Regions from separate parts of the Streptomyces sp. NPDC057002 genome, predicted to be linked through region 1. Evidence: predicted binding sites of a transcription regulator. Region 1 holds the regulator's gene; each other region holds the start of a gene.
What was found. The regulator HrcA, encoded in region 1, represses chaperone genes, less so after heat shock. The targets are predictions, from matches to a motif close to TTNGCACTCNGNNNNNCNGAGTGCNAA.
Positions count from the first base shown of each region.

Region 2: groL (chaperonin GroEL) is a predicted target of HrcA. The motif match lies at 1,150-1,176, and genes of this name have one in related genera.
Region 3: groES (co-chaperone GroES) is a predicted target of HrcA. The motif match lies at 5,735-5,761, and genes of this name have one in related genera.

Region 1 is NZ_JBHURZ010000005.1:328,909-339,422, forward strand. Features, by position in the region: gene ACFT32_RS25700 (ribonuclease Z) at 1-281, opposite strand, end outside; gene ACFT32_RS25705 (histidine triad nucleotide-binding protein) at 288-641, opposite strand; gene ACFT32_RS25710 (S41 family peptidase) at 739-3,939, opposite strand; gene ACFT32_RS25715 (hypothetical protein) at 3,985-4,539, opposite strand; gene ACFT32_RS25720 (VOC family protein) at 4,700-5,092, opposite strand; gene ACFT32_RS25725 (16S rRNA (uracil(1498)-N(3))-methyltransferase) at 5,110-5,850, opposite strand; gene ACFT32_RS25730 (nitronate monooxygenase) at 5,847-6,923, opposite strand; gene dnaJ (molecular chaperone DnaJ) at 7,011-8,147, opposite strand; gene hrcA (heat-inducible transcriptional repressor HrcA) at 8,147-9,163, opposite strand; gene ACFT32_RS25745 (MBL fold metallo-hydrolase) at 9,336-10,067, shown strand; gene ACFT32_RS25750 (DUF3097 domain-containing protein) at 10,099-10,514, shown strand, end outside.
Region 2 is NZ_JBHURZ010000006.1:134,535-145,048, reverse strand. Features, by position in the region: gene groL (chaperonin GroEL) at 1-987, opposite strand, end outside; gene ACFT32_RS28870 (cold-shock protein) at 1,321-1,524, opposite strand; gene ACFT32_RS28865 (MoaD/ThiS family protein) at 1,973-2,248, opposite strand; gene thrC (threonine synthase) at 2,365-3,651, opposite strand; SAM riboswitch class I at 3,670-3,826, opposite strand; gene ACFT32_RS28855 (glucosyl-3-phosphoglycerate synthase) at 3,982-4,926, shown strand; gene ACFT32_RS28850 (trehalose-6-phosphate synthase) at 5,001-6,389, shown strand; gene otsB (trehalose-phosphatase) at 6,396-7,247, shown strand; gene ACFT32_RS28840 (DUF3263 domain-containing protein) at 7,255-7,500, opposite strand; gene ACFT32_RS28835 (ABC transporter substrate-binding protein) at 7,534-8,787, opposite strand; gene ACFT32_RS28830 (ROK family protein) at 8,921-9,862, shown strand; gene nagA (N-acetylglucosamine-6-phosphate deacetylase) at 9,862-10,514, shown strand, end outside.
Region 3 is NZ_JBHURZ010000003.1:371,664-382,177, reverse strand. Features, by position in the region: gene ACFT32_RS16270 (WhiB family transcriptional regulator) at 1-97, shown strand, start outside; gene ACFT32_RS16265 (LysR family transcriptional regulator) at 146-1,042, opposite strand; gene ACFT32_RS16260 (MOSC domain-containing protein) at 1,123-1,791, shown strand; gene ACFT32_RS16255 (SDR family NAD(P)-dependent oxidoreductase) at 1,886-2,659, shown strand; gene ACFT32_RS16250 (ester cyclase) at 2,753-3,460, shown strand; gene groL (chaperonin GroEL) at 3,533-5,158, opposite strand; gene groES (co-chaperone GroES) at 5,280-5,588, opposite strand; gene ACFT32_RS16235 (polysaccharide deacetylase family protein) at 5,794-6,486, opposite strand; gene ACFT32_RS16230 (polysaccharide deacetylase family protein) at 6,522-7,409, opposite strand; gene ACFT32_RS16225 (methyltransferase domain-containing protein) at 7,576-8,739, shown strand; gene ACFT32_RS16220 (RNA polymerase sigma factor) at 8,743-10,020, opposite strand; gene ACFT32_RS16215 (YciI family protein) at 10,068-10,424, opposite strand.

The DNA.
Region 1 (10,514 bases):
AGGGGGTAGTGGGCCGTGATCTCGTGCGGCACCTTGTCGAGGTTGATGCGCTGGATGACGCCGGCGAGGCCGAGGCTGTGGTCGCCGTGGAAGTGCGTGACGCAGATCCGGTTCAGGTCGTGCGCGGCGACCCCGGCCCGCAGCATCTGGCGCTGCGTGCCCTCCCCGGGGTCGAAGAGGATGCCCTCGCCGTCCCAGCGCAGCAGGTAGCCGTTGTGGTTGCGGTGCCGGGTCGGCACCTGGCTGGCGGTGCCGAGGACCACGAGTTCACGTACGGACAAGGCGGACTACCCGGGGGGCCATTCGAGGCCGCGGCCACCGAGCACATGGCCGTGCACGTGCCAGACGGTCTGGCCGGCGCCGCTGCCGGTGTTGAAGACGAGGCGGTGGCTGTCGAGCTTCTCCTCGTCGGCGACGGCCTGGGCCTCGCGGATCACGTCCGCGGTGAGGCCGGGATCGGCGGCGGCGAGGGCTGCGGCGTTCTCGTAGTGCGCCTTGGGGATGATCAGGACGTGGGTGGGGGCCTGGGGGTTGATGTCGCGGAACGCGACGGTGGTGTCTGTCTGCCGCACGATGGTCGCCGGGATGGTGCCGGCGACGATCTTGCAGAACAGGCAGTCTTCCTGGGGCTCCCCTGCCATGTTTCCTCCGGAGGTTGGGCCGTGTGGTCCGACTCGGGCATCGTATCGTCGTCGGGTGCGGGTGCGTTTGGGCTGGTCGCGCAGTTCCCCGCGCCCCTTAAGTTGGCAGGCCTGGGGGCGTTTTTGCCGGTACTGCCTCCAGAGCTTCCAGTGCCAGCCGGATTGCTTCATCCAGTTGGGCGTCTCTGCCCGCCACGTAGTCCTGGGGGCGCTGGACGACCTCCACATCCGGGTCCACCCCGTGGTTCTCGACGCCCCACTCATAGCCCTCGAGCCAGAAGGCGTACTTGGGTTGGGTGACCAGGGTGCCGTCGACGAGGCGGTAGCGGCTGTCGATGCCGATGACGCCGCCCCAGGTGCGGGTGCCGACCACCGGGCCCAGGCCCAGGGCCTTGATCGCGGCGTTGACGATGTCGCCGTCGGAGCCGGAGAACTCGTTGGCGACGGCCACGACAGGGCCGCGAGGGGCGTCCTCGGGGTAGCTGTAGGGGCGCATGCCGCGCGGGACCGCCCAGCCGACGATGCGCCGGGCGAGTTTCTCGATGACCAGCTGGGAGGTGTGGCCGCCGCGGTTCTCGCGGACGTCGACGACCAGGCCCTCGCGGGCGACCTCGACGCGCAGGTCACGGTGGATCTGGGCCCAGCCGGGCGCCTGCATGTCCGGGACGTGCAGATAGCCGAGACGGCCGCCGGACTTCTCGTGGACGTAGGCACGCCGGTCTGCGACCCAGGCGTGGTAGCGCAGCGGCTCCTCGTCCGCGACCGGGACGACGACGGCGTGCCGGGGGTCGCCGCCGCCGGACGGGGAGATGGTCAGCTCCACCGGCTTGCCCGCCGTGCCGATCAGCAGCGGGCCGGGCCCGGCGACGCGGTCGACCGGCTGTCCCGCGATCGCGAGAATCGCGTCCCCGGGGCGTACGGCGACACCGGGTGCGGCGAGCGGGCTGCGGGCGTCCGGGTCGGAGGTCTCCGAGGGGAGGATGCGGTCGACGCGCCAACTGCCGTCCTCGTGGCGGGAGATGTCCGCGCCGAGCAGGCCCTGACGGGCGCCGCGGCCGTAGCCGCCGCGCGGGGTGACGTAGGCGTGCGAGGTGCCGAGTTCGCCCTGGACCTCCCACAGCAGATCGACGAGGTCGTCGTGGGTGGCGAGGCGCTCGACGACCGGGCGGTAGCGGTCGAGGACGCCGGACCAGTCGACGCCGCTCATGTCCGGCCGCCAGAAGTGGTCCCGCATGATGCGGCCGTTCTCGTCGAACATCTGCCGCCACTCGGCGGCCGGGTCGACGAACTGGCGTACGCGGCCGAGGTCGACGGTGATATTGGAGTCGCTGTCGTCGTCGTTCGAGGCGCGCCGGTCGCTGGGGACGACCTTCAGCCGCCCGTCCGTCCACAGCAGCACCCGCTTGCCGTCGCCGCTGACCGCGAAGTGGTCGGCGTCGACGGCGAGATGCTCGACCCGCTGCTGGGCGAGGTCGTAGCGCTCCAGCTCGGACTTGGGCTCGGGATCGTCCGGGGTGGCCCGGGACGCGCCGAGCACTCCGGAGACCGGGTGGCGCAGCCACAGGACGCCGTCCTTCGCGGCCCGCAGGTTGGAGTAGCGGGCGGCCTCGACCGGGAAGGGCACGATGCGGTCGGCGAGGCCCTCGATGTCGATGCGGGTGGTGGGGGTGCCCTCGCTGTCGGGGGTCTCCTCCCGGTCGGGCGTCTCGAAGGACCGGCCGTGCCGCTGCGGCCCGAACGGGGAGGGCGTGGTGGCCGCGAGGGTGATCAGATGCGGCCGGGCGCCCTCCACGAAGGCCAGGTCGAAGACGTGCTCGTCGTAGACCGGGTCGAAGGAGCGGGTCGACAGGAAAGCGAGGTGCTTGCCGTCCACCGTGAACGCGGGCGCGTAGTCCTGGAAGCGCAGCGGGGTCGCCTCGGCGACCGACAGGTCGGTGGTGTTGGCGAGCTTCAGCTGGCACAGGGGCCGCGGTCCGGGGTGGGACCAGGCCAGCCAGGCGGAGTCGGGCGAGAAGACGAGCCCCGACACATCACCGTCCTCGCTCCGGTCCACCTCCCGCACCTCACCCGTCTCCCGCTCGACGAGCAGCAGCCGCCCGTCGTGCGAGGCGACGGCCGCACGGCTGCCGTCGGGCGCCATGGCGAGGTCCAGCACCCGGCCGAGCTGCCCGGCTGCGAGCCGGCGCGGCGTCGCCCCCGGGGCGAGCCCGGTGGCTGGCGCGAACTCCAGGGCGTCGTCGCCCTCGGCGTCCGTCACCCACACCACCCACTCCTCGCCGTCGGCGCGGAAGGCGCGCGGCTGCCGGGCCCGCACGCCGGGCGTCGCGGCGAGGGCGCGGGCGGGGCCGGCGCGGTGGGTGACCCAGTGGACGGAGCCTCGTACGGAGACGGCGCTGCCGCGCGCGGTGTGGTCCGGGGACGCCGACCCGAACGACCGGGAGGCGTGCAGCGGAAACGGCTGAAGATCGACGCGCTGCCCGCCCAGCCGCACGTCCAGCCGACGCGGCTCGGCCCCGTCCAGATCATCGAGCACCCACAGCTCACCGGCGCTGGAGTAGACGACCCGGGTGCCGTCGGTCGCGGCGTGCCGGGCGTAGAACCCGTCGAGCGGCGTGTGCCGCCGCAGATCGGCCCCGTCGGCGAGGGAGGAGTAGAGCGCCCCGGTGCCCTCGTGATCGGAGAGAAAGGCGATGCGCTCACCGGCCCACAGCGGATACTCGACGTTCCCGTCCAGCTCCTGATGCAGCCGTACGAACTCCCCGTCCCCCTCCCGGTCGATCCACAGCTTCCCCGCGGTACCGCCCCGGTACCGCTTCCACCAGGCGGCCTCGCGCCCCATCGGCGCGCTCAGCAGAACCACACTCGGCCCGTGGGCGACGTCACCGACGGGCCCGTACGGCAGGGTGGTGGCCGGACCGCCGTCGAGCGGAACGGCACGCGCCCAGGTACGGCGCAGGCTCGCCTGCCCCTGCGTGCTGATCGCCAGGACCTCGCCGTCCGGGGTCCAGCCGCGCACCTGGGTCTTCGAACTTCCCCAGTACGTCAGCCGCTTGGCGGGTCCGCCGTCGGCCGGGGCGATGTGCACCTCGGGAGCGCCGTCGCGGGTGGAGGTCCACGCGACGGTGGTGCCGTCGGGCGAGATGCGGGGCTGGGTCACCGGCACGTTGTCGGCGCTGACCCGCCAGGCCCGGCCGCCGTCGAGGGGAGCGAGCCACACGTCGTCCTCGGCGGTGAAGGCGACCAGGTCGCCGTGCACGTGGGGGAACCGGAGATAAGCAGGCGATGCGGACTGAGTCACCCGATCACCCTATGCAGGGACGGCGCCACGCGGACAGACTTCGGATCACTTGCCCTCGACAGGGCGGCAGTCCGGATAGCGCTCGCACCAGATGGTCTGTGTGACGGTCACGGTGACGGTGGGCCCGGGCTGCCCGTTCGTGGGCCCGCCTCCGACGGGCGACGGAGTGGCATCACAGTTGCCGAGCCCGTCGACCTCGAACCACACCTTGCCGTCGACCTTGGCGGTGATCTTCCCGCGCACGCATTCGCCGTCCACGGCGTGGGTGACCCTGCCGGTGACGACGATGTCCTTCCCGTCCTCGGTCTCCCCCTCACAGTCGACGGTCGCGACGGTCTTCTCACGTGCCGAGGGCGAGGCGTTCCCGCCCTTGCCGGATTCCCCGTACGAGGCGGTACACGTCAGCCAGCGCACACCTGCCTTCTGGCGGTTGAGCTCCTTGGTGACGGTTTCGTCGGTGGTGTACGCGACGGCCGCGGAGCTGATGCCACCGCCGGGTTCACAGGCGACCGCGCCGCCTACGACAACCACCGCGCATGTCACCGCGACCGCCGCCCTACGGCTGCGCGGCCCCCGCCCAATCCTCCTCAATACCCCCATGGAGGGCAGCCTGCCACCGACGAGGGCGGGGCGGTAGGGCGCATACGGCCACTCGGGGCTCCCGCACGTCACCTCCTCCCGGCCCGCTCCGGCTCCCCCCACTGCCCTGAGCCCTGACATGCCGACATGCCCAGAGACCGCCGACGCAAGAGGCTCGGCGTCAGCCGCGCAGCAGCAACCACTCCTGCAGCTCCACCAAGTTCCCCTCCGGGTCCTTGAGGTGAGCTACGCGCATGCGGTCGGTCAGAGGTGCCGGGCCGTGCAGGACCGTGGCGCCCCGCAGGGTGATCTCCTCGCAGTAGGTGTCCAGTGCGTCGACGCGCAGAACGACCAGGGAGCGATGGCCGGCCGCAGGGTCGCCCAGTTCGTCGAGGATCTCGGCCATCATCGTGCGGTCCTGCAGGGCGATCCCCGCCGAGCCGACGGCGGGGCTGAACTTCTCGTACGGCCCGTCCGCCGCGCCCGACTGCGGCTTGAGGCCGAGAACCTCGCCGTAGAAGCGGTAGCAGGCGGCGAAGTCGGTGACGAGCAGTCGTACCTGTGCGAGTTCCACGGTGCCTCCGGGAAGGATCAGGACCAGCGGCCGGTGCGGGCCAGGAGCACCGCGGCAGCCGCCGTGCCGGCAGTCGAGGTGCGCAGCACACTGCGCCCCAGCCGGTACGCCTTCGCCCCCGCCTCCTCGAACTGCGCCAACTCCTCGGGCGCCACGCCCCCTTCGGGCCCAACGACCAGCACGATCTCACCGGAGGACGGCAGTTCGGCGGTCGCCAGCGGCTCGTCCCCGCTCTCATGGAGAACGCCGGCGAACTCGGCCCCGGCCAGCAGCGCAGCGACCTGCTTGGTCGTCGCCGCCTCCGCGACCTCCGGAAACCGTACGCGGCGTGACTGCTTGCCCGCCTCCCGCGCCGTCGCCCGCCACTTGCCCAGCGCCTTCAGCCCGCGCTCGCCCTTCCACTGCGTGATGCAGCGCGCCGCCGCCCACGGCACGATCGCGTCGACACCGACCTCGGTCATCGTCTCGACGGCCAGCTCCCCGCGGTCGCCCTTGGGCAGCGCCTGGACGACGGTGACCCGGGGCCGCTCCTCCGGCTCCTCGGTCACCGAGTCCAGCCGGACGATCAGCCGGTCCTTGCCCTCCGTATCGAGCACGACGCAGTCCGCCCAGCGCCCGGCCCCGTCCGTGAGGACGATGTCCTCGCCGGGCCGCAGCCGCTTCACGGAGACGGCATGCCGCCCTTCCGGACCGTCGAGGACGTACCGGCCGCCGCCACCCGCGTCGAGGTGCTCGACGACGAACACCGGCGCGGTCACAGGACGCCGCCCCCACCCGACAGCACCGCGCGCGCCGTGGCGAGTTCACCGGCCAGCACCTCCACCAGCTGCCCGGCGGGCAGCTCCCGCGCCATCCGGTGGCCCTGCCCGGCCCACAGCGCCATCCCCTGCGCGTCCCCCGCCTTGGCGGCGGCCTTGCGCAGCGGCGAGGTCAGGTGATGGACCTCGGGGTAGGCGGGCGGCGCGTACGGGCCGTGCTCGCGCAGGAACCGGTTGACGAGACCGCGCGCCGGCCGCCCGGAGAAGGCCCGGGTCAACTCCGTACGCACGAACAGGGGGTTGGTCAGCGCCTGCTTGTGCAGGGCGTTCGCGCCCGACTCGTGCGTGGCGAGGAACGCGGTGCCGAGCTGGGCCGCGCTCGCGCCGGCGGCGAGGACCCCGGCGATCTGGCCGCCGCGCATGATGCCGCCGGCGGCGACGATCGGGATGCTCACGGTTTCCCGGATCTGCGCGACCAGCGACAGCAGTCCGATGCCGGCACCGTCCAGCTCAGGGATGTCCCGGTGGGTGCCCTGGTGGCCGCCGGCCTCGACGCCCTGCGCGATGACCCCGTCCGCACCCGCCCGCTCGACGGCCCGGGCCTCGTCGGGGGTGGTCGCGGCGGCGAGGACGAAGGTACCGACGCGGTGCAGGCTGTCGATGACCTCCCGGCTCGGCACGCCGAAGTGGAACGACACGACCGGCACGGGGTTGTCCCGCAGCACCGCGAGCTTGGTCTCGTAGCCGTCGTCGCGACCGCTGTCGGGATCGCCGAGCTCGGCCTCGTACCAGGTGGCCTCACCGGCCAGCTGGTGGGCATAGACATCGATGGAGGCGGGGTCGGCGTACTCGGGCTGCGGCATGAAGACGTTCACGCCGAAGGGCCTGCTCGTGAGGCTCCGGAGCTGCTTGATCTCCTGGTACACCCCGTCGGCCGTTTTGTACCCGGCGGCGAGGAATCCGAGCCCGCCCGCCTCGCACACGGCGGCGGCGAGCTGCGGTACGGAGACGCCACCCGCCATGGGGGCCTGCACGATCGGGTGCGGGAAGAGATCGGTCAGTGCGGAGGACATGACCGCATGTTGTCACGTCCTCCGAACAACTCCGAAACCGGCCTCCGTGTGGCATAGACCAGAGGAAAAGGCGCCGCGAAAAACCGATCAGCGCCCGTTGAACGCGTCCTTCAACCGCGAGAACAACCCCTGCTGCCCCGGCTGGAACTGCCCCGTAGGCCGCTCCTCGCCCCGCAGCTTGGCCAGCTCGCGCAGCAACCGCTCCTGCTCGGGGTCGAGCTTGGTCGGGGTCTGGACCTCGACGTGGACGATGAGGTCGCCGCGTCCGCCGCCCCGTAGGTGCGTGATGCCCCGGCCGTGCAGCGGGATCGACTGGCCGGACTGGGTGCCCGGGCGGATGTCGACCTCCTCCATGCCGTCCAGCGTCTCCAGCGGCACCTTCGTGCCGAGACACGCGGCCGTCATGGGGATCGTCACCGTGCAGTGCAGGTCGTCGCCGCGCCGCTGGAACGTGGAGTGCGGGAGTTCGTGGATCTCGACGTAGAGGTCACCGGCGGGACCGCCACCGGGCCCGACCTCGCCCTCGCCGGCGAGCTGGATGCGCGTGCCGTTGTCGACACCCGCGGGGATCTTCACGGTCAGGGTCCGCCGGGAGCGGACGCGGCCGTCACCGGCGCACTCCGGGCACGGCGTCGGCACCACGGTCCCGAAGCCCTGGCACTGCGGGCAGGGCCGGGACGTCATGACCTGGCCGAGGAACGACCGGGTGACCTGCGACACCTCACCGCGGCCGCGGCACATGTCACACGTCTGCGCACTCGTCCCCGGCGCGGCACCCTCGCCGCTGCAGGTGTTGCAGACGACGGCCGTGTCGACCTGGATGTCCTTGGTCGTACCGAAGGCGGCCTCGTCGAGCTCGACCTCGATACGGATCATCGCGTCCTGGCCGCGGCGGGTGCGCGAGCGCGGACCGCGCTGCGACGCCGTGCCGAAGAACGCGTCCATGATGTCGGAGAAGTTCCCGAAGCCACCGGCTCCGAAGCCGCCCGCGCCGCCGCCCGCGGCCTGCGAGAGCGGGTCGCCGCCGAGGTCGTAGACCTGCTTCTTCTGCGGATCCGACAACACCTCGTAGGCGGCGTTGATCTCCTTGAACCGCTCCTGGGTCTTCGGATCCGGGTTGACGTCCGGATGCAGCTCGCGTGCGAGCCGCCGGAAGGCCTTCTTGATCTCTTCCTGCGACGCGTCGCGGCGCACGCCGAGTACGGCGTAGTAGTCCGTGGCCACTACGACTCCGCCAGGATCTGTCCGACGTACCGTGCCACTGCGCGTACCGCTCCCATCGTTCCCGGGTAGTCCATGCGGGTCGGTCCGACCACGCCGAGCTTGGCGACTGCCTCGCCGCCCGAACCGTAGCCGACCGACACGACGGACGTGGAGTTGAGTCCTTCGTGGGCGTTCTCATGACCGATACGTACGGTCACGCCCGGATCCTTCGCCTCGCCGAGCAGCTTGAGGAGCACGACCTGCTCCTCGAGCGCCTCCAGCACCGGCCGGATCACCAGGGGAAAGTCATGCCCGAAACGGGTGAGATTGGCGGTGCCGCCGATCATCAGCCGCTCCTCGTTCTCCTCGACGAGCGTCTCCAGAAGCGTGGAGAGCACCGTGGAAACCGTACCCCGGTCCTCGTGCTCGAACGCCTCCGGGAGATCCTCCACCAAACTCGGCACATCCGCGAAACGGCGGTTCGCCACACGGCTGTTGAGCCGTGCGCGCAGATCCGCGAGCGAGGCCTCGCCGAAGGGCGCCACGCAGTCGACCACACGCTGCTCGACCCGCCCGGTGTCCGTGATCAGCACGAGCATCAGACGCGCGGGCGCGAGGGCGAGCAACTCCACATGCCGCACGGTCGACCGGGTCAGCGACGGGTACTGCACGACGGCCACCTGGCGCGTGAGCTGCGCCAGCAGCCGCACCGTACGCGCCACGACGTCGTCGAGGTCGACGGCACCTTCGAGGAAGTTCTGGATCGCGCGCCGCTCGGGCGCGGTCATCGGCTTGACGCCGGCCAGCTTGTCCACGAACAGCCGGTAGCCCTTGTCGGTGGGGATGCGCCCGGCACTGGTGTGCGGCTGGGCGATGTATCCCTCGTCCTCGAGGGCCGCCATGTCGTTGCGCACGGTGGCCGGGGAGACGCCGAGGCTGTGCCGCTCGGTGAGGGCCTTGGAGCCGACGGGCTCCTCGGTGCCGACGTAGTCCTGGACGATGGCGCGCAGCACCTGAAGCCTGCGTTCACTGAGCATCGCGCACACCTCCAGAAGTCTTCCGCTCGCGGCCCTGCCTGTCGTGGCCTGGCACTCTGCGCGTGCGAGTGCCAGCATTCCCCGGCCCAGTGTACGGCGGTGGGGTGCACCCCCGGCAAGGCTGGTCGTGCGCTGTCGTGCCCGCGACGGGTGTCACCGCTAGCGTCGCCGTATGACGGTGACTTGGGAAGAGCTCGGGTGGGAGCGGGTGGCCGCCGGGGTGGGGCGGTGCCGGCTCCCGGTGTGGGACTGCACGGCGGGACTGGTCGCCGGTGAGGGCGCGGTCCTCATGATCGACGCGGGGTCGAGCATGGCCGAGGGCACGCGGTTGCGCACGCAGGCGCAGTCGCTCACCGGTCATCGTGTGACGCATCTCGCGCTGACCCACCCCCACTTCGACCATGTCTTCGGCGCGGCGGCGTTCCCGGAGGCGGAGGTTTTCGGCGCGGTGGGCGTGGACGCGGTCCTCACGCGTGTGCGGGACCGCGAGGAGCTGTGCGCGGACGCGGTACGCAACGGCCTGGCGGAGCCCGTGGCGCGGGAGTCGGCGGACCGGCTGGTCCCGCCCCGCCATCTGGTCTCCGGCGAGTGGACGCTCGACCTGGGCGGCGGCCGCCAGGTGCTGCTTGCGAACGTGGGCCCGGGGCATACCGCGCACGACCTGGCGGTGCTGGTGCCCGGTGATCCGGAGGTGGTGTTCTGCGGCGACCTGGTCGAGGAGTCCGGCGAGCCCCAGGCGGGCCCCGACGCGGTGCCGTCGCACTGGCCGGCCGCCCTGGACCGGCTGCTGGATCTGGGCGGCGAGGACGCGCTGTACGTGCCCGGTCACGGAGCGGTGGTGGACGCGGCGTTCGTCCGGGCCCAGCGGGACGCGCTGGCGGCGCGTTTCGGCGTGTCGCGGTGATCGCCCTGCGCCTTCTCCTATCGTCATTCGAATGCGCCAGTACTCCGCCGATCTGACCCCGCCGTGGAAGAAGCCGAAGCCGGTGCCCGAGGTTCCGGCGGATCCGGGCCTGGTGGTCGAGGAGGCCGGGACGGGCTTCTGCGGAGCGGTGATCCGCTGCGAGGCGGGCACGGTGACGCTCGAGGACCGCTTCGGCAAGCACCGCGTCTTCCCGATGGAGCCGCGCGGTTTCCTGCTGGAGGGCAGGGTGGTGACGCTGGTCCGCCCGGCGTCCGGCCCCGCCCGCCCCACGCGCACCGCCTCCGGTTCGGTGGCCGTCCCCGGCGCACGCGCGCGTGTCGCCCGCGCCGGCCGCATCTATGTCGAGGGCCGGCACGACGCCGAGCTGGTCGAGAAGGTCTGGGGCGACGACCTGCGCATCGAGGGCGTGGTCGTGGAGTACCTGGA
Region 2 (10,514 bases), on a different contig from region 1:
GGTCGTCTCGTCCTTGGTGATGACCACCTTGCGGGCCTTGCCCAGCAGGTCGAGCGTGGCGTTCTCCAGCTTGAGGCCGACCTCCTCGGAGATCACCTCGCCGCCGGTGAGGATGCCGATGTCCTGCAGCATCGCCTTGCGGCGGTCACCGAAGCCCGGGGCCTTGACGGCGACGGACTTGAAGGTGCCGCGGATCTTGTTGACGACCAGGGTCGACAGGGCCTCGCCCTCGACGTCCTCGGCGATGATCAGCAGCGGCTTGCCCGACTGCATGACCTTCTCCAGGAGCGGGAGCAGGTCCTTGACGTTCGAGATCTTGGAGTTCGCGATCAGGATGTACGGGTCGTCGAGGACGGCCTCCATACGCTCCATGTCGGTCGCGAAGTACGCCGAGATGTAGCCCTTGTCGAAGCGCATACCCTCGGTGAGCTCAAGCTCCAGACCGAAGGTCTGGGACTCCTCGACGGTGATGACGCCTTCCTTGCCGACCTTGTCCATCGCCTCGGCGATGAGCTCGCCGATCTGGGTGTCGGCGGCGGAGATGGAGGCCGTGGAAGCGATCTGCTCCTTGGTCTCGACGTCCTTCGCCTGCTCCAGCAGGGCGGCGGAGACGGCCTCGACGGCACGCTCGATGCCGCGCTTGAGGGCCATCGGGTTGGCGCCGGCGGCTACGTTGCGCAGGCCCTCCTTGACCAGGGCCTGGGCGAGAACGGTCGCGGTGGTCGTACCGTCACCGGCGACGTCGTCCGTCTTCTTGGCGACTTCCTTGACCAGCTCGGCGCCGATCTTCTCGTACGGGTCCTCGAGCTCGATCTCCTTGGCGATGGAGACACCATCGTTGGTGATCGTGGGGGCGCCCCACTTCTTCTCGAGGACGACGTTGCGGCCCTTGGGGCCGAGCGTCACCTTCACGGCGTCCGCGAGCTGGTTCATGCCGCGCTCGAGGCCGCGCCGCGCCTCCTCGTCGAACGCGATGATCTTGGCCATGTGAAGTGGTCCCTCCAGGACTGGGGGTGATTACTTCGGACCGCGCCCGCGCCCGCGACGGACGGCTCGCCAGCCTCGTGGTTCCTTCCCCACCCGGCCTGCGGGCCTCACCGACCCGGTCCTTACGTTGTCACTCTCACCTTCAGAGTGCTAACGCAATGATTAGCACTCGGGCATGGCGAGTGCAAGCGCCTCCCAGGGATCGGGCGGGCCGCTCAGCCACCCGCGAACGGCGCCCGGCAGGGCTTTCGAACAGGCCGAAGGGCCCGCACCCCGGGGGGTACGGGCCCTTCAGAGAAGACCTGCCGCTTGCGGTTTGTCGTGGTCGCGCGTTCAGGCAGCCACGCGAACCATGTCGGCCTGTGGGCCCTTCTGGCCCTGCGAGATCTCGAACTCGACCCGCTGGCCCTCTTCAAGGGTGCGGTACCCGTCCATCTGGATCGCGCTGTAGTGGACGAAAACATCCGCACCACCGTCGACCGCGATGAAGCCGTACCCCTTCTCCGCGTTGAACCACTTGACGGTGCCCTGAGCCATGCCTAACTCCCCTATTACTGGCCCTTGCACAGATCCGCACTTCGCGGATCCGGGTCAGACCTCACCCCCCACGGATTGGGGGCGTGCGCCGGAACGCGTCGACCGCGGCCGAATGTATCTGTCCAACTGCCCTCTGCAACAGGTCAATCGGACGAGAATTCCGGACGCGCAGGATCCGGAATGTGGGGAGAATTCGCCTGACTTCAGGGCAAGTCGGGCCACACAAAGGGAACAAAAGCCACGAAAGGCCCACACACTTTGGCTACATCTTGTCGGGCTCGCGGCAGGAATTCAGGGTGCCCGATCAGGGGACCGGGATCGCGTTCCCCAACTGTACCGCGCTCAACCACACAGAATTGCCCCCTCCGCTTCTCTCACGGAGGGGGCAATTCGATGAACGCTCAGTGACGGCCGTTACCGATGGTAATAATCAAGCCGGTCGACCGGTTCAGCCACCGGCGACGGCCGGAATGATCGACACACCGGCACCGTCCGGCGTCGCCGTCTCGAGACCCTGCTCGAACCGCACGTCGTCGTCATTGACATACACGTTGACGAACCGGCGCAGCTTGCCCTGGTCGTCCAGCACCCGGGCGGCGATCCCGGTGTGGTTCTTCTCCAGATCGGCGATGACCTCACCGAGGTTCGCGCCCTCGGCAGCGACCTCGGCCTGGCCGCCGGTGTAGGTACGCAGGATGGTGGGGATTCGAACGGTGACGCTCATGACTTCAAAACCTCCGGTTGGGAAGCGGACCTGCTTTCAGGGGCGCGGGGCTGTATCGATTTGCGGCTCCGCCGCGTGGGCGCGACCAGCCCCCACCGGCCCGCAGCGAACAACGATCAGACGAGACCCGCATCCCGGAACGAGTCCAGGTTGGGCCGGATGGTCGCGGTCAGCCCGGTCCCGGCCACCGCATCCAACGTCTTCAGACCATCGCCCGTGTTCAGCACCACGGTCGTCAGCGACGGGTCGAGGGCGCCGCTCTCGAGCAGCTTCTTCGTCACACCCACCGTCACCCCACCGGCGGTCTCCGCGAACACACCCTCGGTCCGGGCGAGCAGCTTGATCGCCTCGACGACCTGCTCGTCGTTCACGTCCTCCACCGCACCGCCCGTACGACGCGCGATGTCCAGCACGTACGGCCCGTCCGCCGGGTTGCCGATCGCCAGCGACTTGGCGATGGTGTCCGGCTTCTGCGGCCGTACGACGTCGTGCCCGGCCTTGAACGCCGTGGACACCGGCGAGCAGCCGAGCGCCTGAGCACCGAAGATCTTGTACGGCTTGTCCTCGACCAGACCGAGCTTGATCAGCTCCTGCAGACCCTTGTCGATCTTCGTGAGCTGCGAGCCGGAGGCGATCGGCACCACGAGCTGGTCCGGCAGCTGCCAGCCGAGCTGCTCGCAGATCTCGTACGCCAGCGTCTTGGAGCCCTCCGCGTAGTACGGCCGCAGGTTGACGTTGACGAAGCCCCAGCCCTCGCCGGCCGGGTCGCCGATCAGCTCGGAGCAGAAGCGGTTCACGTCGTCGTAGTTGCCCTCGATGCCGACGAGCTCGCCGCCGTAGATCGCGGCCATGACGACCTTGCCCTGTTCCAGGTCGTGCGGGATGAACACGCAGGAGCGGAAGCCGGCGCGGGCAGCGGCGGCACCCACCGCACCGGCGAGGTTGCCGGTGGAGGAGCAGGAGAGGGTGGTGAAGTCGAAGGCGCGCGCGGCCTCGATGGCCTGGGCGACGACGCGGTCCTTGAAGGAGTGCGTCGGGTTGCCGGAGTCGTCCTTGACGAAGAGCTTGCCGGCGTCGACGCCGAGCTCACGGGCCAGGTTGTCGGCCTTGACGAGCTTGGTCCAGCCGGGGTTGATGTTCGGCTTGTCCGCGACGTCGGCCGGGACCGGCAGCAGCGGGGCGTAGCGCCAGATGTTCGCGGGGCCCGCTTCGATGCGCTTGCGGAGCTCTTCGGTTTCGTAGGCCGAGAAGTCGTAGGCGATCTCCAGCGGGCCGAAACACTCCTCGCACGCGAAGACCGGGCCGAGGGGGACGCGGTGACCGCACTCGCGGCAGCTCAGCGCGGCGGCGGGGCCGAGGTCTACGGTGGATTCAGTGGTGCTTGCAACAGTCTGCGCAGCCATATGAGGCGAGGCCCTTTCTCCTCATCTTCCTCACGACGCATCTCGCCGTGAGACGGATTTGGCACCTTCCCGAGCCGGGAGCCTCGCGCATGGGGTCGACAGTGACCTACGAGTACCGACTGGAGGGTTGCCGGGGCTTCAACGGGCCGTATCCCTCTGCCCCTCTGGATGAGCTGTATTCGGTTGTCGACGTGGGTTGACCCCGGACATGCGATGGTCACCCGCGTTGTTCAAGACTGTAACCGACGACCAGGACAGTTGAGATAGTCGTCCGAACCGCGAGATGGCTCACAGTCCGTCCCGCCGAGAGTACGCAGAGGAGCCGCCACGGTGCTGGAAGAAGTCGAGCGCTGGCTGAGCACCCGTTCCTGGTCCGCGACCGATCGCCCCCTCCACCAGATACTGGCCGCCAAGCAGCGCACGGGCCAGACGGTCAGTGTCGTGCTGCCCGCGCTCAACGAGGAGGAGACGGTCGGCGACATCGCCGCCGTGATCCGCCACGACCTGATGCGGCAGGTGCCGCTCGTCGACGAGCTCGTCGTGGTCGACTCCGGCTCGACCGACCGGACGTCGGAGGTGGCCGCGGCCGCGGGCGCGACCGTGGTGCACCGGGACGGGATACTCCCGCGGCTGCCCGCGGTGCCCGGCAAGGGCGAGGTGCTGTGGCGCTCGCTGCTCGTCACCCGCGGGGACATCGTCTGCTTCGTCGACGCGGACCTGCGGGACTTCTCGTCCGACTTCGTCTCCGGGATCGTGGGCCCGCTGCTCACCGAGCCGGGCGTGGACCTGGTGAAGGCCATGTACGACCGTCCGCTGGGCGCGGCCGCCGGGCAGGGCGGCCGGGTCACCGAGCTGATGGCCAGGCCACTGCTCAACATGCACTGGCCGCAGCTGGCCGGCTTCGTGCAGCCGCTCGGCGGCGAGTACGCGGCCCGCCGCTCGCTGCTGGAGCAGCTGCCGTTCCCCGTCGGGTACGGCGTCGAGCTGGGCATGCTGGTCGACGCCCTGCACCTGGCGGGGCTCGACGCCCTCGCCCAGGTCGACGTCGGGGTGCGCAAGCACCGGCACCAGGACGGGCAGGCGCTGGGCCGGATGGCCGCCGCGATCTACCGCACGGCCCAGCTGAGGCTGGCCCGCGGGCATCTGATCCGGCCGTCCCTGACGCAGTTCGAGCGGGGCGGCGACGGCTTCGAGCCGCGGACGTACTCCGTGGACACCGAGGAGCGTCCGCCGATGGTGGAGATCGCCGAGTACCAGGCGCGGAAGGCCGCCTGACCGGGGCTGTTTTTCGGCCGGGCGGGTCAGGTCCGTACGTTTGAGCGTTTCCGGGCCGGGCTAGGTTGAGGGCTATGGCTTCTACGTACGGTGCTGCGCAGGTGCTGGTGGCCTCCAACCGCGGCCCGGTCTCCTACACGGTGGGCGAGGACGGTTCGCTGAACGCCAAACGCGGCGGCGGCGGGCTGGTCTCTGGGCTCTCCGCGATCGGCTCGGACGCGGACGCGCTCTGGGTCTGCTCGGCGCTGTCCGACGGCGACCGCGAGGCGGTCCGGCGCGGGGTCGGCGAGGACGGCGTGCGGATGCTGGACATCACGGCCGAGGTGCACGCCGACGCGTACAACGGCATCGCCAACTCGGTGCTGTGGTTCGTCCACCACATGCTGTACCAGACGCCGCTGGAGCCGGTCTTCGACGCGGAGTTCCGGCGGCAGTGGACGTCCTACGAGAGGTACAACCGGGCGTTCGCCGAGGCGCTGGCCGAGGAGGCGGCGCAGGGCGCGGCCGTCGTGGTGCAGGACTACCACCTGACGCTGGTGCCGGGCATGCTGCGCGAGCTGCGGCCGGACCTGAGGATCGGGCACTTCTCGCACACGCCGTGGGCGCCGCCCGAGTACTTCCGGATGCTGCCCGACGATGTGGCCGGGCAGGTGCTGCGCGGCATGCTGGGCGCGGACCGGCTGGGCTTTCTCACGCGGCGCTGGGCCGACGCGTTCGTCGAATGCGCCGAGCGGTTCGCCGGCGGACTCGGGGGCACGCGGGTCGGTGTGCACGGGCTGGGGGCCGACGCGGACTTCCTGCGGAAGCGGTCGCACGAGAAGGACGTCGAGGAGCGGATGGCCGCGCTGCGGGAGCAGATCGGCGAGGGCCGCCGCACCATCGTCCGCGTCGACCGCACCGAGCTGTCGAAGAACATCGTGCGCGGCCTGCTGGCCTACCGCACGCTCCTCGACTCCCACGCGGAGTGGCGCGAGCGCGTGGTGCACGTGGCCTTCGCGTACCCCTCACGGCAGGACCTCGCCGTGTACCGCGACTACACGGCCGAGGTGCAGCGGCTGGCGGACGAGATCAACGAGCGGTACGGGACGCCGGGCTGGACTCCGGTCGTACTGCACGTCAAGGACGACTTCGCGCGCTCCCTGGCCGCGTACCGGCTGGCCGACGTCGCGCTCGTCAACCCCATCCGCGACGGCATGAACCTCGTCGCCAAGGAGATCCCGGTCGTCTCCGACGCGGGCTGCGCGCTGGTGCTGTCGCGGGAGGCCGGGGCGTACGAGGAGCTGGGCGAGGACGCGATCACGGTGAACCCGTACGACGTGACCGGCACGGCGGCGGCCCTGCACGAGGCGCTCTCGATGCGCCCGGAGGAACGCGCCGAGCGCGCCAAGCGGCTGTCGGCGGCGGCGACCGCGCTGCCGCCGGCGCAGTGGTTCGTGGACCAGCTCGACGCGTTGAGGGGCTGAACGGTGATGACCGGCCGTCATACGGACCACGAGCTTCCGGCGCCCGCCACGAAGGCCGGGCAGGAAGGTCTGGACGCTCTCCTCACCCATCCCGGCCAGGCTCTGATCGGTCTCGACCTCGACGGGACGCTCGCGCCGATCGTCGCCGATCCCGAGAAGGCCCGGGCCCACCCGGAGGCGGTGCCCGCGCTGGCCGCGCTCGCGCCGAAGGTCGCCGCCGTCGCGGTGATCACCGGCCGGCCCGCCGAGGTCGCGGTGCGCAACGGCGGCTTCGCCGACGTCCCCGGCCTCGAGCACCTCGTCGTGCTGGGGCACTACGGCGCCGAGCGGTGGGACGCCCGTACCGGCGAGATCAGCGCCCCGCCCCCGCATCCCGGAGTCGCGGCCGTCCGCACGGAGCTGCCCGAACTGCTCGAACGGCTCGGGGCGTCGCAGGGGACCTGGATCGAGGAGAAGGGCCGGGCCCTCGCCGTGCACACGCGCCGGGCCACCGACCCGCAGGCCACCCTGGACCAGCTGCGCGAGCCGCTCACCGGTCTGGCCGGCCGCCACGGCCTGATCGTCGAGCCCGGCCGCATGGTCCTCGAACTGCGCCCGCCCGGCATGGACAAGGGCGTCGCCCTCACCGAGTTCGCCCGGGAGATCGGCGCCGGTTCCGTCCTCTACGGCGGCGACGACCTGGGCGACCTGCCCGCCTACTCCGCCGTCGACCGCCTCCGCACGGACGGCACCCCGGGCCTGCTGCTCTGCAGCGGCAGCGACGAGGTGACCGAGCTCAGGGAGCGGGCGGACCTGGTGGTGGACGGCCCGGAGGGTGTCGTACGGCTGCTGAGCGCGCTGGCCGCCCGGCTGCCGTAACGCCCTCTCAGCGTTCAGCCCGCCGCCGATCCCGGACCCGCCGCAGCCGATTCACCGTCACCGGGTCGTGGGCGAGAGCCCGGGGGTCGTCCAGCAGGGCATTGAGGAGCTGGAAGTAGCGCACGGGGGCAAGCCCCAGCTCCTCCCGCACGGCCCGTTCCTTCGCGCCCGGGCCGGGAAAGCTCCGGCGTTCGAGCGCGAGGATGTCCCGCTCCCGGCGCCCGAGCCCCTGCTCCCCTGAGTCCTCGTCCATGCCCGGCACCGTAGCGCCCGCCACCGACAGCGCCTACTCCGCGTTCTCCGCCCGGGACGCCTCAGCCTGGAGCCGGCCCAGGACGGCCGAGGGGCTGCCGCCGGGGGCGACGGCCTTGCCGATCCCCTGCTTGATCTCGGCGCTGACGTCGGCCCAGGAGGTCTTGCCGACCGGGTAGAGCTCTGACGTCAGCAGTTCCTCCAGGAACGGCTTGAGGTGCTTGTCCTGGTCGGAGACGGACATGGTCCCGGACGCGGAGGTGGTGACCGGCAGCAGGTCGTACTCGCGGGAGAAGGCCAGCACGTTCTTCTCGCTGTAGACGAAGTCGAGGAAGTCGCCGACCTGGTCGCCGTGGCCGTTCTTGCGGAAGGCCGTCATCCAGTCGGCGACACCGAGCGTGGACTTGCTCGTGCCTTCCTTGCCCGGCGTCGGCACCATGCCGTACTTGACGCCCTTCTTCGCGGCGATGTTCATCAGCGACGGGTGCCCGTTGACCATGCCGACCTCGCCCTTGGCGAAGGCGGCGTACGCGTCGGCCCGGTTGAGCTCCCCGGGCGCGACCGGCCCGTTCAATTTCTTGCCGACCAGTTCGTCCTTCAGCCAGGTGAAGGTGTCGACGTTCTCCGGGGAGTCGATGCCGTAGCTGTCGACGGTGTCGGTGTAGCCGCCCCCGCCGCTGAGCATCCACTGCATCGTCTCGGCCGGCGCCTCCTCCGGACCGAGGGGCAGCGCGTACGGGTAGGTCACGCCCTCCGCCTTGAGCGCCTCGGCGTCGTCGGCCAGGTCGTCCCAGGTCTTGGGCGGGGTGATGCCGGCCTCGGAGAAGAGGGTCTTGTTGTAGAAGAGCACGCGCGTGGAGGAGGCGAACGGCATGCCGTACTGCACGCCCTTCACCTGCCCCGCGGAGGCCAGCTGCCCGACGAAGTCGGCCTGCACGGGTATGGAGAGCAGTTCGTCGGCCTTGTAGAGCTGGTTCTGGGCCGCGTATCCGGCGTACGAGCCGATCTGCGCCATGTCCGGCGGATCACCGGCGGCGACCATCTCCCGGACCTTGCGGTCGACGTCGTTCCAGGAGTAGACGCTGACGTCGATCCGCACACCGGGGTGCTCGGCCTCGTACTCCTCGACGAGCTCGTCCCAGTACTTCTGGGAGCTGTTGGCCTTGCTGTCGCCGTAGTCGGCGGCGACCAGCTTCAGGGTCACGTCGCCCGAGCCGCCCGTCACGCCACAGCCGCCGAGGACCGCCGTCATGCCCAGTGCGGACACCACCGCGATCGTTCCTGCCATCCGCCGCCGCTGCACCGCTGTTCTTCCCCAACCCTGGCGTCACCGCCACCGAAAACTTTCGATATTCGGAATAAGGTCTACACCACGTGAGTGGACTAGACCTCTCGCGGGTCCCCGGGTCACACTGTGTTCCGTGAGACATGTCATCGCCCTCGATGTGGGCGGCACCGGAATGAAGGCCGCTCTGGCCGGGCCCGGGGGCGAGGTGCTGCACCGGGCCCGCCGGGCCACCGGACGCGACCAGGGTCCGGACGCCGTCGTCGCGGGCATCCTCGACTTCGCCGCCGAGCTGCGCGCCCACGGCGCCCGGCACTTCGGCACGCCCGCGGCCGCCGCAGGCGTGGTCGTGCCCGGCATCGTCGACGAGGCGCAAGGCGTCGCCGTCTACTCGGCGAACCTCGGCTGGCGCGACGTCCCCCTGCGCGACGCGCTCGCGGAACGGCTGGGCGTCCCGGTCGCCCTCGGCCACGACGTGCGCACCGGCGCTCTCGCCGAGGGCCGGGTCGGGGCCGGCCGCGGCGCCGACCGGTTCCTGTTCGTGGCGCTGGGCACCGGCATCGCGGGCGGCATCGGCGTCGAGGGCCGGGTCGAGTCGGGCGCCCACGGCTTCGCGGGCGAGATCGGCCACATCGTCGTACGGCCCGGCGGGGCCCCCTGCCCGTGCGGGCAGCGCGGCTGCCTGGAGCGCTTCGCGTCGGCGGCGGCCGTCAGCGAGGCCTGGGCCGCGGCCTCGGGCGACCCCGACGCGGACGCGGCCGACTGCGCGAAGGCCGTCGAATCCGGCGACCCGCGCGCCCAGGAGGTCTGGCAGGACGCCATCGACGCCCTCGCCGACGGCCTGGTCACGGCCCTCACCCTGCTGGACCCCCGCACCCTGATCATCGGCGGCGGCCTGGCCGAGGCGGGAGAGACCTTGTTCGCACCCCTGCGGGAGGCCGTCCGCGACCGCGTCACCTTCCAGAAACAGCCGTCGATCGTCCCCGCGGCCCTGGGCGACGCGGCCGGATGTCTGGGGGCGGGCCTGCTCGCCTGGGATCTCCTCAACCACACGGACCGTACGGAGGCAACGCCCTGATGGCATCACACCCAGGGGCGCGGGGAACTGCGCGACCAGCCCCCACCCACCCGCAGCCCGCGACGTCAGGAACCCCCACGGTCCTGACCGGCGCGACCGTGGTCCTCCCCACCGGGGCTGTCCAGGACAGCCGGCTGATCATCGACGGCACCCGCATCAGCCGCACAGTCCCGGAGAACGCACACTTCATCGACGTAACCGGCCACTACGTCGTCCCCGGCTTCGTCGACCTCCACAACCACGGCGGTGGCGGAGGCTCCTTCACCTCCGGCTCGGCCGAGGACATTCTCAAGGGCATCCGCACCCACCGCCTGCACGGCACGACCACCCTGGTCGCCTCCACCGTCACCGGCGACATGGACTTCCTCTCCCAACGCGCCGGCCTGCTGAGCGAGCTGGCCGAGCAGGGCGAGATCGCCGGCGTCCACTTCGAGGGCCCCTTCATCTCCCCCTGCCGCAAGGGCGCCCACGCCGAGGACCTGCTGCGCGACCCGCACCCCGCGGACGTCCGCAAGCTGATCGAGGCGGCCCGGGGCCAGGCGAAGATGGTCACGCTGGCCACCGAACTCCCCGGCGGTCTGGACTCCGTACGCCTCCTGGCCGAACAGGGCGTCATCGCGGCGATCGGCCACACGGACGCGACCTACGAACA
Region 3 (10,514 bases), on a different contig from region 1:
GCTGACCGAGGACGAGCGCGAAGAGCTCATGGGGCGGGCGCGCAACCGGCTGGTGTCGGCGTCGGCACCGGGCGGACACACCGCCTCGCATCACTGAAATAACGTTTCTGCGAAAGGCACGCGCACGCGTGCCGGTCGGTTCCTGCTAGCGGACGGCCGCCCGCGCCAGCTGGTCGAGCGTCGCCGACACCGCCGGGACCTGTGCGAGGTCGGGCAGGGTGAGCGCGACGATCTCCCGGCGCACCGCCGGTTCCAGCGTCACGGTGCGTACACCCCGGGGCCGCACCGACTCGACAGCCAGCTGCGGCAGGACCGCCACGCCCAGCCCGGCGCCGACCAGGCCGACCACCGCCGGATAGTCGTCGGTGGCGAAATCGATGCGAGGCGTGAAGCCGGCCGCCGCGCACACCTCGACCAACTGGCCGCGACAGCGCGGGCAGCCCGCGATCCACGACTCCCGCGCGAGTTCCCCGATGGCGACGGACCCCGCACCCGCGAGCCGGTGCCGCTCCGGCACGAGGGCGACGAGCCGGTCCGACAGCAGCGGCCGTACGACGAGGTCGTCCCACTCCTCCGCACCCGCCGCGCCCTCGTAGCGGAAGGCGAGCGCCACGTCGCAGTCGCCCTCGCGCAGCAGGCCCACCGATGCGGGCGGTTCGGCCTCCTCCAGGGAGACGCGGGTACCCGGGTGCGCCGCGCGCAGTGCGGCGAGGGCCGTCGGTACGAGCGTGGAGCTGCCGCTGGGGAAGGAGACGAGCCGGACCCGTCCCGCGCGCAGCCCGGCGATGGCGGCGACCTCCTCCTCCGCGGCCGTGAGCCCGGCGAGGATCCCGGCGGCGTGCCGCACCAGCGCCTCACCGGCCTGGGTCAGGCGCATCTCCCGCCCGGTGCGGATGAGCAGGGGCGTGCCGACGGAGGTCTCCAGGGCCTTCATCTGCTGGCTGACGGCGGGCTGCGTGCAGCCCAGTTCCCGCCCAGCGGCGGAGAAGGAACCGGTGGCGGCGACGGCGCGCAGTACACGGAGATGACGAGCTTCGATCACCCTTTGAGAATAAGCGACTCTTTGATGCCGATGCGAATAATGCGTCGACGCTTTGAGCTCCGGTCCCTTACCGTGCGGGTATGAAGCTTCTGTCTGTGAATCTGGGCCGCGCCAAGGCTGTGCCGTACACGGACAACCCGGAGGGCGTGACCGGGATCGACAAGCGTCCGGTGGACGGGGCCGTGCGGGTGTCGGCGCCCGGGCCCAAGGGCATCGGCGGGAGCGGGCTGGCCGGGGACGCGGTGTGCAAGCTGGAGCACCACGGCGGCGACGACCAGGCGGTGTACGCGATGGCGCGCGAGGACCTGGACGAGTGGGAGCGCGAGCTGGGCCGGACGCTGGCCGACGGGGCGTTCGGCGAGAACCTCACGACCCAGGGGCTCGACGTGTCCGGCGCACTGATCGGCGAGCGGTGGCGCATCGGGCCCGAGGCGGTGCTGGAGATCACCTCCGGGCGGATCCCGTGCCGCACGTTCCAGGGCCATCTGGAGGAGAAGGGCTGGGTGAAGCGGTTCACTCAGCGGGGCGCGCCCGGGGCGTATCTGCGGGTGATCGAGCCCGGGGCGATCCGCGCGGGCGACGCCGTCGAGATCCTGCACCGTCCCGACCATGACGTCACGGTGGCCCTGCAGTTCCGGGCGGTGACCACCGAGCGGACGCTGCTGCCGCGGCTGCTGGCGGCGGGCGAGGCCCTGCACCCGGAGGTGCTGCGCCAGGCGCGGGAGTACAAGGAGAAGTACGGGGCCTGACGGCGCCTCACCGCGACTGTCTCCACGGACCCTTCACCGGCGAAGGTCCTGTTCGGAAGCGGATGCACCCAGTCCGGGTCACTAACCTTCTGCCATGACAACGGCTCTGATTACGGGATCGACGGCAGGCATCGGGGCGGCGTTCGCGCGGCGACTGGCGGCAGACGGGCACAACCTGGTGCTGGTGGCCCGCGACACCAAGCGGCTCAGGGAACAGGCGACCGAGCTGCACGACGGGCACGGCATCGAGGCGGAGGTGCTGACGGCCGACCTCGCGGAGGACAAGGGCATCGAGGCGGTGGCCGGCCGGCTGGGCGACCGCAAGAACCCCGTCGACCTCCTGGTCAACAACGCCGGCTTCGGCAACAAGGGCCGCTATCTCGATGTCTCCATGGCCGATGAGCTGCGGATGCTCAAGGTGCACTGTGAGGCGGTGCTGCGGCTCACGTCGGCGGCGGCCGAGGGCATGCGGGAGCGCGGCCGGGGCGGTGTCGTCAATGTCGCGTCGGTCGCCGCGTTCGTCCCGCGGGGCACCTATGGCGCGTCCAAGGCCTGGGTCGTGCAGTTCACGCAGGGCGCGGCGCGCGACCTGGCCGGCAGCGGCGTACGGCTGATGGCGCTCTGCCCCGGTTTCGTGCGCACGGAGTTCCACGACCGGGCCGGCATGGGCACGGACAACATCCCGAGCTGGATGTGGCTCGACGCGGACAAGCTGGTGGCGGCGGCGCTGCACGATCTGGCCCGGGGCAAGACGCTGTCGATCCCGGACCCGCGCTACAAGGCGCTGATGGGGGCGGCGAAGCTGGTGCCCAGAGGGATGCTCGGGGCGGTCTCGTCCAAGACGGGGCGGAAGTACGGGCCGCAGTAGCGGGTTCGGCCGCCGAGGCTCCGGGAGGCATCCGGGCGGCCCGCTTGGGAGAATGGAGCTGTAGCCGGACCCAGCGAGCCCGGAGGCGAGGCCATGACCTTCGTACAGCTCATCGAATGCAGGACCAGTCGGCTCGACGAGATGAACCGGCTGATGGACAGGTGGGTCGAGCAGACCAAAGGGAAGCGGACCGCGTCGCACAGTGTGGTGGCGAAGGACCGGGCCGACGCGTCGCACGTGGTCGAGATCGTGGAGTTCCCGTCGTACGAGGAGGCGATGCGGAACTCCGGGCTTCCGGAGACCGACCGGATCTTCCAGGACATGGTGGCGCTCTGCGACGAGGCACCGACGTTCACCGATCTGGACGTGGTGCGGGACGAGCAGTTGTACGCGGCCACCGCGCGCAGGTTCTTCGAACAGGCGCCCGGGCAGGGTGCGGCGCCCCCGTTCAACGACGTGTTCATCGAGGACTACCACGACCACGATCCCGCCAATGTGCAGGACGTCATCGGGCTGGACGCGGTGCGGCGCGAGCTGGAGGTGTGGCGGGGCGGGTTCGACTTCTCGTTCACGATCGACGACCAGGTCGCCCAGGGCGACCGGGTCTGCACCCGGTGGACCTGGAAGGGACACCACAAGGGCGACTTCCTCGGGATTCCGCCGACCGGCAAGGACGTCACCATGACGGGGACGACCTTCCACCGGTGCACGCCCGACGGGAAGATCGCCGAGGGCTGGTGGGAGTACGACCGGCTCGGGCTGATGCAGCAGCTCGGGGCGCTCGACCCGCTGGAGCTGTGACCCGCGGGACCCAAGGGAGAAGCCCCCGTTCCGCGCGAGGCGGGACGGGGGCTTCTCTACGAGGTCGGTGCCTCAGTGGGAGTGGCCGTGGCCGTGGCCCCCGGCGGCCGGCTCCTCCTCTTCCTTCTTCTCGACGACCAGGGTCTCGGTCGTGAGGAGGAGGGAGGCGATGGAGGCGGCGTTCTCCAGGGCGGAGCGGGTGACCTTGACCGGGTCGATGACGCCGGCCTTGACCAGGTCGCCGTACTCGCCGGTGGCGGCGTTGAAGCCCTGGCCCTTGTCCAGCTCGGCGACCTTGGAGGTGATGACGTAGCCCTCCAGGCCGGCGTTCTCGGCGATCCAGCGCAGCGGCTCGACGGCGGCGCGGCGGACGACCGCGACACCCGTGGCCTCGTCGCCGGTCTTGCCGAGGTTGCCCTCGAGGACCTTCACGGCGTGGACCAGAGCGGAGCCACCACCGGAGACGATGCCCTCCTCGACCGCGGCGCGGGTCGCGGAGATGGCGTCCTCCAGACGGTGCTTGCGCTCCTTGAGCTCGACCTCGGTGGCGGCACCCACGCGGATGACGCACACGCCGCCGGCCAGCTTCGCGAGGCGCTCCTGGAGCTTCTCGCGGTCCCAGTCGGAGTCGGTGGACTCGATCTCGGCCTTGATCTGGGCGACGCGGCCCTGCACGTCGTCCTTGTTGCCGGCGCCGTCGACGACCGTGGTGTCGTCCTTGGTGACGGTGATGCGGCGGGCGGAGCCGAGGACGTCCAGGCCGACCTGGTCGAGCTTGAGGCCGACCTCCTCGGAGACGACCGTGGCGCCGGTGAGGACCGCGAGGTCCTGCAGCATCGCCTTGCGGCGGTCGCCGAAGCCGGGGGCCTTCACCGCGACGGCGTTGAAGGTGCCGCGGATCTTGTTCACGACGAGGGTGGACAGCGCCTCGCCGTCGACGTCCTCGGCGATGATCAGCAGCGGCTTGGAGGCGTTGGCCTGGATGACCTTCTCCAGCAGCGGCAGCAGGTCCGCGATGGCGGAGATCTTGCCCTGCGTGATGAGGATGTACGGGTCGTCCAGGACCGCTTCCATGCGCTCCTGGTCCGTCACGAAGTACGGCGACAGGTAGCCCTTGTCGAAGGCCATGCCCTCGGTGAAGTCCAGCTCCAGACCGAAGGTGTTGGACTCCTCGACGGTGATGACACCGTCCTTGCCGACCTTGTCCATCGCCTCGGCGATGAGCTCGCCGACCTGCTGGTCCTGGGCGGACAGACCGGCGACGGCGGCGATGTCGGACTTCTCGTCGATCGGGCGGGCGGTCGCGAGGAGCTCCTCGGACACGGCCTTGACCGCGGCGTCGATGCCCTTCTTCAGGGCGGCCGGGGAGGCACCGGCGGCGACGTTCTTCAGGCCCTCGCGCACGAGCGCCTGGGCGAGCACGGTCGCGGTGGTCGTACCGTCACCCGCGATGTCGTTGGTCTTGGTCGCCACCTCCTTGACCAGCTGGGCACCGAGGTTCTCGTACGGGTCCTCGACCTCTACCTCACGGGCGATGGTCACACCGTCGTTGGTGATGGTGGGGGCACCGAACTTCTTGTCGATGACGACGTTGCGGCCCTTGGGGCCGATCGTCACCTTGACCGTGTCGGCAAGCTTGTTGACGCCGCGCTCGAGGGCGCGACGGGCGTCCTCGTCGAACTTCAGGATCTTCGCCATGGGAGCGGTTCAGCCCTCTCGGAAAATGTGGGTGAAACGAACCGCGCCCCCGACGCCCGGCTTCATAAGGTCGCGGGGGCCAGGGGCGCAGTTCACTGCAATGCTGGTAATGCGGGGTGAATTACTTCTCGACGATCGCGAGCACGTCGCGAGCCGAGAGGACGAGGTACTCCTCGCCGTTGTACTTCACCTCGGTGCCGCCGTACTTGCTGTAGAGCACGACATCGCCGACGGAGACGTCGAGCGGAAGACGGTTACCGTCCTCGAAGCGGCCCGGGCCCACGGCCAGGACGACGCCCTCCTGGGGCTTCTCCTTGGCGGTGTCCGGGATGACCAGGCCAGAGGCGGTGGTCTGCTCGGCGTCGAGCGGCTGGACCACAATGCGGTCCTCGAGCGGCTTGATGGCAACCTTGGAGCTGGTGGTCGTCACGATCCGACCTCCCCCTTCGGAGATCTCACGGGGTTAACTGTCTGAGGTGGCGACCAGGTGGATCCGTCGTCGCGGGTGCCGGACCTGCCCGTCGCTGTGTTGGCACTCTCCAGGGGTGAGTGCCAGAGCCGAGACTATGACCGTGATTAGCACTCGGTCAAGCGGACTGCTAATTGCCCGCGGCGCGTCGGCCGGGGACTTCGTGTCAGAGGTAGTCCTCCAGCCGTCCCACCCGCAGGCCTCTCCCCTCGATCTCCCTCAGCAGCCGCACGGTTCGTTCCGTCGTCGTCAGGGGATTCGTCCCGGCCGACGGCACGGAGACGATGTCGCCGGGGCGAGGGCGTGGCTCGCCGTGGGTGTACGTCAGTTCGCCGTCGGCGGACAGGGAGGCCCGCCAGAGGACGATCGCCGTGATGCCGCAGTCGGCGGCGGCGCGCAGGGTCGTCGTGTCATAGGTGCCGTAGGGCGGGCGGAAGAGGTGGGGGCGGATGCCGAAGCGGGTGCGGAGTTTGTGCTGCTGGCCGCAGATCTCGGCGCGCTGCCCGGCGTAGGGCAGGCCGCGCAGGGCCGGGTGGTCGAGGGTGTGGTTCTGCACGGTCGCGCCGACCGCGCGCAGCCGGGCCAGGTGGCCGTAGCCGGGGCCCGCGACGCTGTCCGTGAGGAACAGGCTGACCGGGAGCCGCCGTTCGCGGACGAGGCCGGCGAAGCCGGGGTCGCGTTCGGCGCCGTCGTCGTAGGTCAGGAAGACGACCGGGTCGGGGGTGCGGACCCGGTCCACGACGGGCGGCAGGCGTGCCGGACGCGCGAGGGGGCCGGCCGCGTGGGCCGGGTCCTGGCCCCGGCCGTCCGCTCCCGCCCGCTCCCCCGCCGTCCCGGCGCAGCCGGCCAGCAGGAGCATGCCCGCACACAGCGCGGCGGCGGCCGGCAGCCGCCTCACAGGTAGTCCTCCAGCCGCGCCACCGCGTATCCCTCTGCCGTGACCTTGTTCAGGAAGCGGCGGATCATGTCGGGCATCGTTCCCTTCCACTGCTCGCGGCCGCGGAAGTGGGTGAGGACGATGTCGCCCGGGCGCAGCCTCCGGTCCGCCTCGCGGTACTCCCAGTGGTCGGCGAAGACCTCCGCGTTCCAGAGGGGGACGTACTCGATGCCGCAGACCTCGGCGGCGCGCAGGGTCGCCCTGTCGTAGCTGCCGAAGGGCGGGCGGAAGAGGGTGGGGCGGGTTCCGTGGCGCCTCTCGATGAAGCGCTGCATGCCGCAGATCTCGCGCCTCTGCGCGCGGTACGACAGGCCCGGCATGTAGCGGTGCCAGAGGGTGTGGTTGTTCAGGACCACGCCCCTGGCCTGCATCTGCCGGAAGTAGCGGTCGTCGTCCTTCACCAGGTAGCCGCTGAGGAAGGCGGTGTACGGGACGTCCAGGTCGCTCATCATCCGCAGGAACTCCGGGTCCTTCTCGGCGCCGTCGTCGATGGTGAGGAAGACGACCTTGTCCCGGGTGGGGATGGTGGTGAAGACGGGCGGGAGGCCCAGCTCCCGGTGGCCGTCCACCTCGAAGCCCTTGCGGGTCCTGATCCTGGGCTTCTTCTCGGGGGCCGGCGGGGCGGCCGGCGGGACCCTTCTCAGCCCCCAGCGGTGTGCCGCGGCGATGCGGGCGGCGTGCGCGGCGCGCAGCTTGGTGGCGTAGGTGTCGAGTGCGCGGGCCGGGGGCGCGTCGAGGGGCTGCTGGCCGCCGGCCGGGGCGACCTGGCCGCCGTCCGCCTGCGCGCAGCCCGAGGCGATGGCAGCGAGGGCGAGCACGACAAGGCCGATGCGGACGCCGCCCATTGCCCGCCTTTTGTCATTTTGTACGACTGCTCGCATGATGCCGGATCCTCGCAGCCGGCCGGTGCGTACCCTCCCCGACACCGCGGCCGACGGCCCACCGTCCTCCGACTGGCCCACATCCGCCCCGGCCCGCCGCCCCCGCCGCCCCGTGGCCGACAATGATCCGGTGAACGACCTCGCCCCTCTCCTCACCCCCGAAGGCCGCGCCCTCCTCGACGAGGTCCGCGACACCGACCCGGCGCGGGAGCTGGCCGTGGCGACGCGGCTGCGCCGGGAGCACCCCGCCGAGCTGGTGTCGGCGGCGCTGGGCCAGGCGCGGCTGCGGCAGCGGGCGGCGGTGAAGTTCGGGGCCGAGGACGCGGGGCGGATGTTCTTCACGCCGAACGGGGTGGAGCAGTCGACCCGGGCGAGTGTGGCGGCGTATCGCGCCCGGCGGATGAAGGACCTGGGGATCACCTCCGTCGCCGACCTGTGCTCCGGCATCGGCGGGGACGCGATCGCGCTGGCCCGCGCCGGGATCCGGGTGCTGGCCGTGGACCGGGACCCGATGACGGCCGCGGCGGCTCGGGCGAACGCCGATGAACTGGGTCTCGCCCCCCTGATCGAGGTGCGGGAGGCCGATGTCACGGAGGTGGACACGGCCGGGTACGACGCCGTCTTCGTCGACCCGGCCCGGCGCGGCGGCCGGGGCCGGATCTTCGACCCCGAGGCCTACTCACCGCCCCTGTCCTGGGCGGTGTCGGCCGCCCGCCGGGCCCCTCGCGCCGCCGCGCTGAAGATCGCCCCCGGCATCCCGCACGAGGCGGTGCCCGAGGACGCCGAGGCCGAGTGGATCTCCGACGGCGGGGACGTGAAGGAGGCGGTGCTGTGGTTCGGCACCGAGCCGGGGGCGGTCCGGGCCACCCTGCTGCCGGGCCCCCGCACCCTGCTCGCGCGCGGCCTGCCCGACCCGGAGGTCCGCCCGCCCGGCCGCTACCTGTACGAGCCCGACGGCGCCGTGATCCGGGCCCACCTGGTCTCCGAGGTGGCCGACCAGGTGGACGGCGGCCTGCTCGACGCGACCATCGCGTACGTCACGGCCGACACCCTGCGCCCGACGCCGTACGCCACCGCCTACGAGATCACCGACCATCTCCCCTTCAACGTCAAGAAGCTGAAGGCCCTGCTGAGGGAACGCCAGGTCGGCACCCTCACCGTCAAGAAGCGGGGCTCGGCGGTCGAGCCCGAGGAACTCCGCAAGAAGGTCAAGCCCCAGGGCCCGCACGCGGCCACGGTGTTCCTGACCCGGGTGGCGGGGGCACCGGCGATGCTCATCGGGCACCCGGTCTGACGCTCAGGTCTCCTCCGCGGCCCGCCGCAGCAACAGCTCCCGCTCGCGCGCGTTCCGGGTCAGGGCCGCCGCCCGTTCGAACTCGGCCCGGGCCTCCGCCGTGCGGCCCAGGCGGGAGAGCAGGTCGGCCCGGACGCTGGGGAGCAGGTGGTAGTCGCGCAGGGCGGGGTCGCCGGTCAGGGCGTCGACGATGGGCAGGGCCTCGGACGGGCCCTCGGCCATGGAGACGGCCACCGCGCGGTTCAGTTCCACGACCGGGGAGGGGGAGCGGGCGGCCAGGAGGCCGTACAGGACGGCGATGCGGGCCCAGTCGGTCTCCTCGTAGGTGTGGGCGTGCGCGTGGCAGGCGGCGATGGCGCCTTGCAGGAGGTACGGGCCCGGGGCGCCCGAGGAGGCGGCCTCGGCCCTGCCCAGCGCGGCGACGCCGCGGGCGATGAGCATGCGGTTCCACCGGGCCCGGTTCTGTTCCTTGAGGAGGACCGGTTCGCCGGAGGGGCCGGTCCGGGCCGCCGTGCGGGACGCCTGGAACTCCAGGAGCGCGGTCAGGCCGTGGACCTCGGGTTCCTTCGGCATGAGGGACGAGAGCACCCGGGCCAGGCGCAGGGCGTCCTCGCACAGGGACGGGCGGAGCCAGTCGTCGCCGGCCGTGGCGGCGTAGCCCTCGTTGAAGATGAGGTAGATGACGTCGAGGACGGAGCCGAGGCGGGCCTCGCGGTCGGGGCCGTAGGGCACCTCGAAGGCGATGTTCCGCGTGGCCAGGGTGCGTTTGGCGCGGACGATGCGTTGCGCGACGGTCGGTTCCGGGACCAGGACGGCGCGGGCGATCTCGGCCGTGGTGAGGCCGCCGAGGAGGCGCAGGGTGAGGGCGGTGCGGGCCTCCGTGGACAGCACCGGGTGGCAGGCGGTGAAGACCAGGCGCAGCAGGTCGTCGTCGATGTCGTCGGGGTCATGGAGGACCGCGGGCTCCTCCGGTGGAGACACGGCCGACAGGTCGCGGCCGATCTCGGCCAGCTTGCGGGCGTAGTTCTCCCGGCGGCGGACCAGGTCGACGGCGCGGTTGCGGGCGGTGGCCATGAGCCACGCGCCCGGGTTGTCGGGCACGCCGTCCCGCGGCCACTGCTCCAGCGCGGCGACCAGGGCGTCCTGCGCGAGTTCCTCGGCGATGCCGACGTCCCGGACGATCCGGGTGACGCCGGCGATGATGCGGGGCGACTCGATGCGGAAGACCGTTTCGATGGCCGTGCCGGTGCCGCTCGGGTCCGGGGTGGGCTGCGCTGTCACAGCCCACCATCAGACACCCTCGGCGGCACCCGGCCAAGCAGCGCCGGTCAGTCCTCGGTGATCTGCCGGACCTCGGCGGTGATCGTCCAGTAGTCCTCGTGCGTGGACAGGAACCGCTTGGTCCACTCGATCGCCTCGGCCTTGTCCTTGCACTGGCTGATCGAGTAGCCGCCGATGACCTCCTTGGACTCGGTGAACGGCCCGTCGGTGACGGAGAGCTGCCCGCCCTCCCAGGTCACCCGACTGCCGTCCGAGGTCGGGGTGAGCCCGGCCGTGTCGAGCATGACCCCGGCCTTGGTGATCTCCTCCAGGAGCGCGCCCATCCGCTCCATGAGCTCGGGGCTCGGGCCCTCGGCGGGGGCGTTCTTCTCGTCGATGCGGATCAGGGTGAGAAAGCGCGGCATGGTGACTCCTCGGGGTCTCCGGAGCGGGATCTCTTCCCGCTCTCACCCCTGCGTCGATCGGGAGGCCCCGGGATCGACGGTCGCCGTATT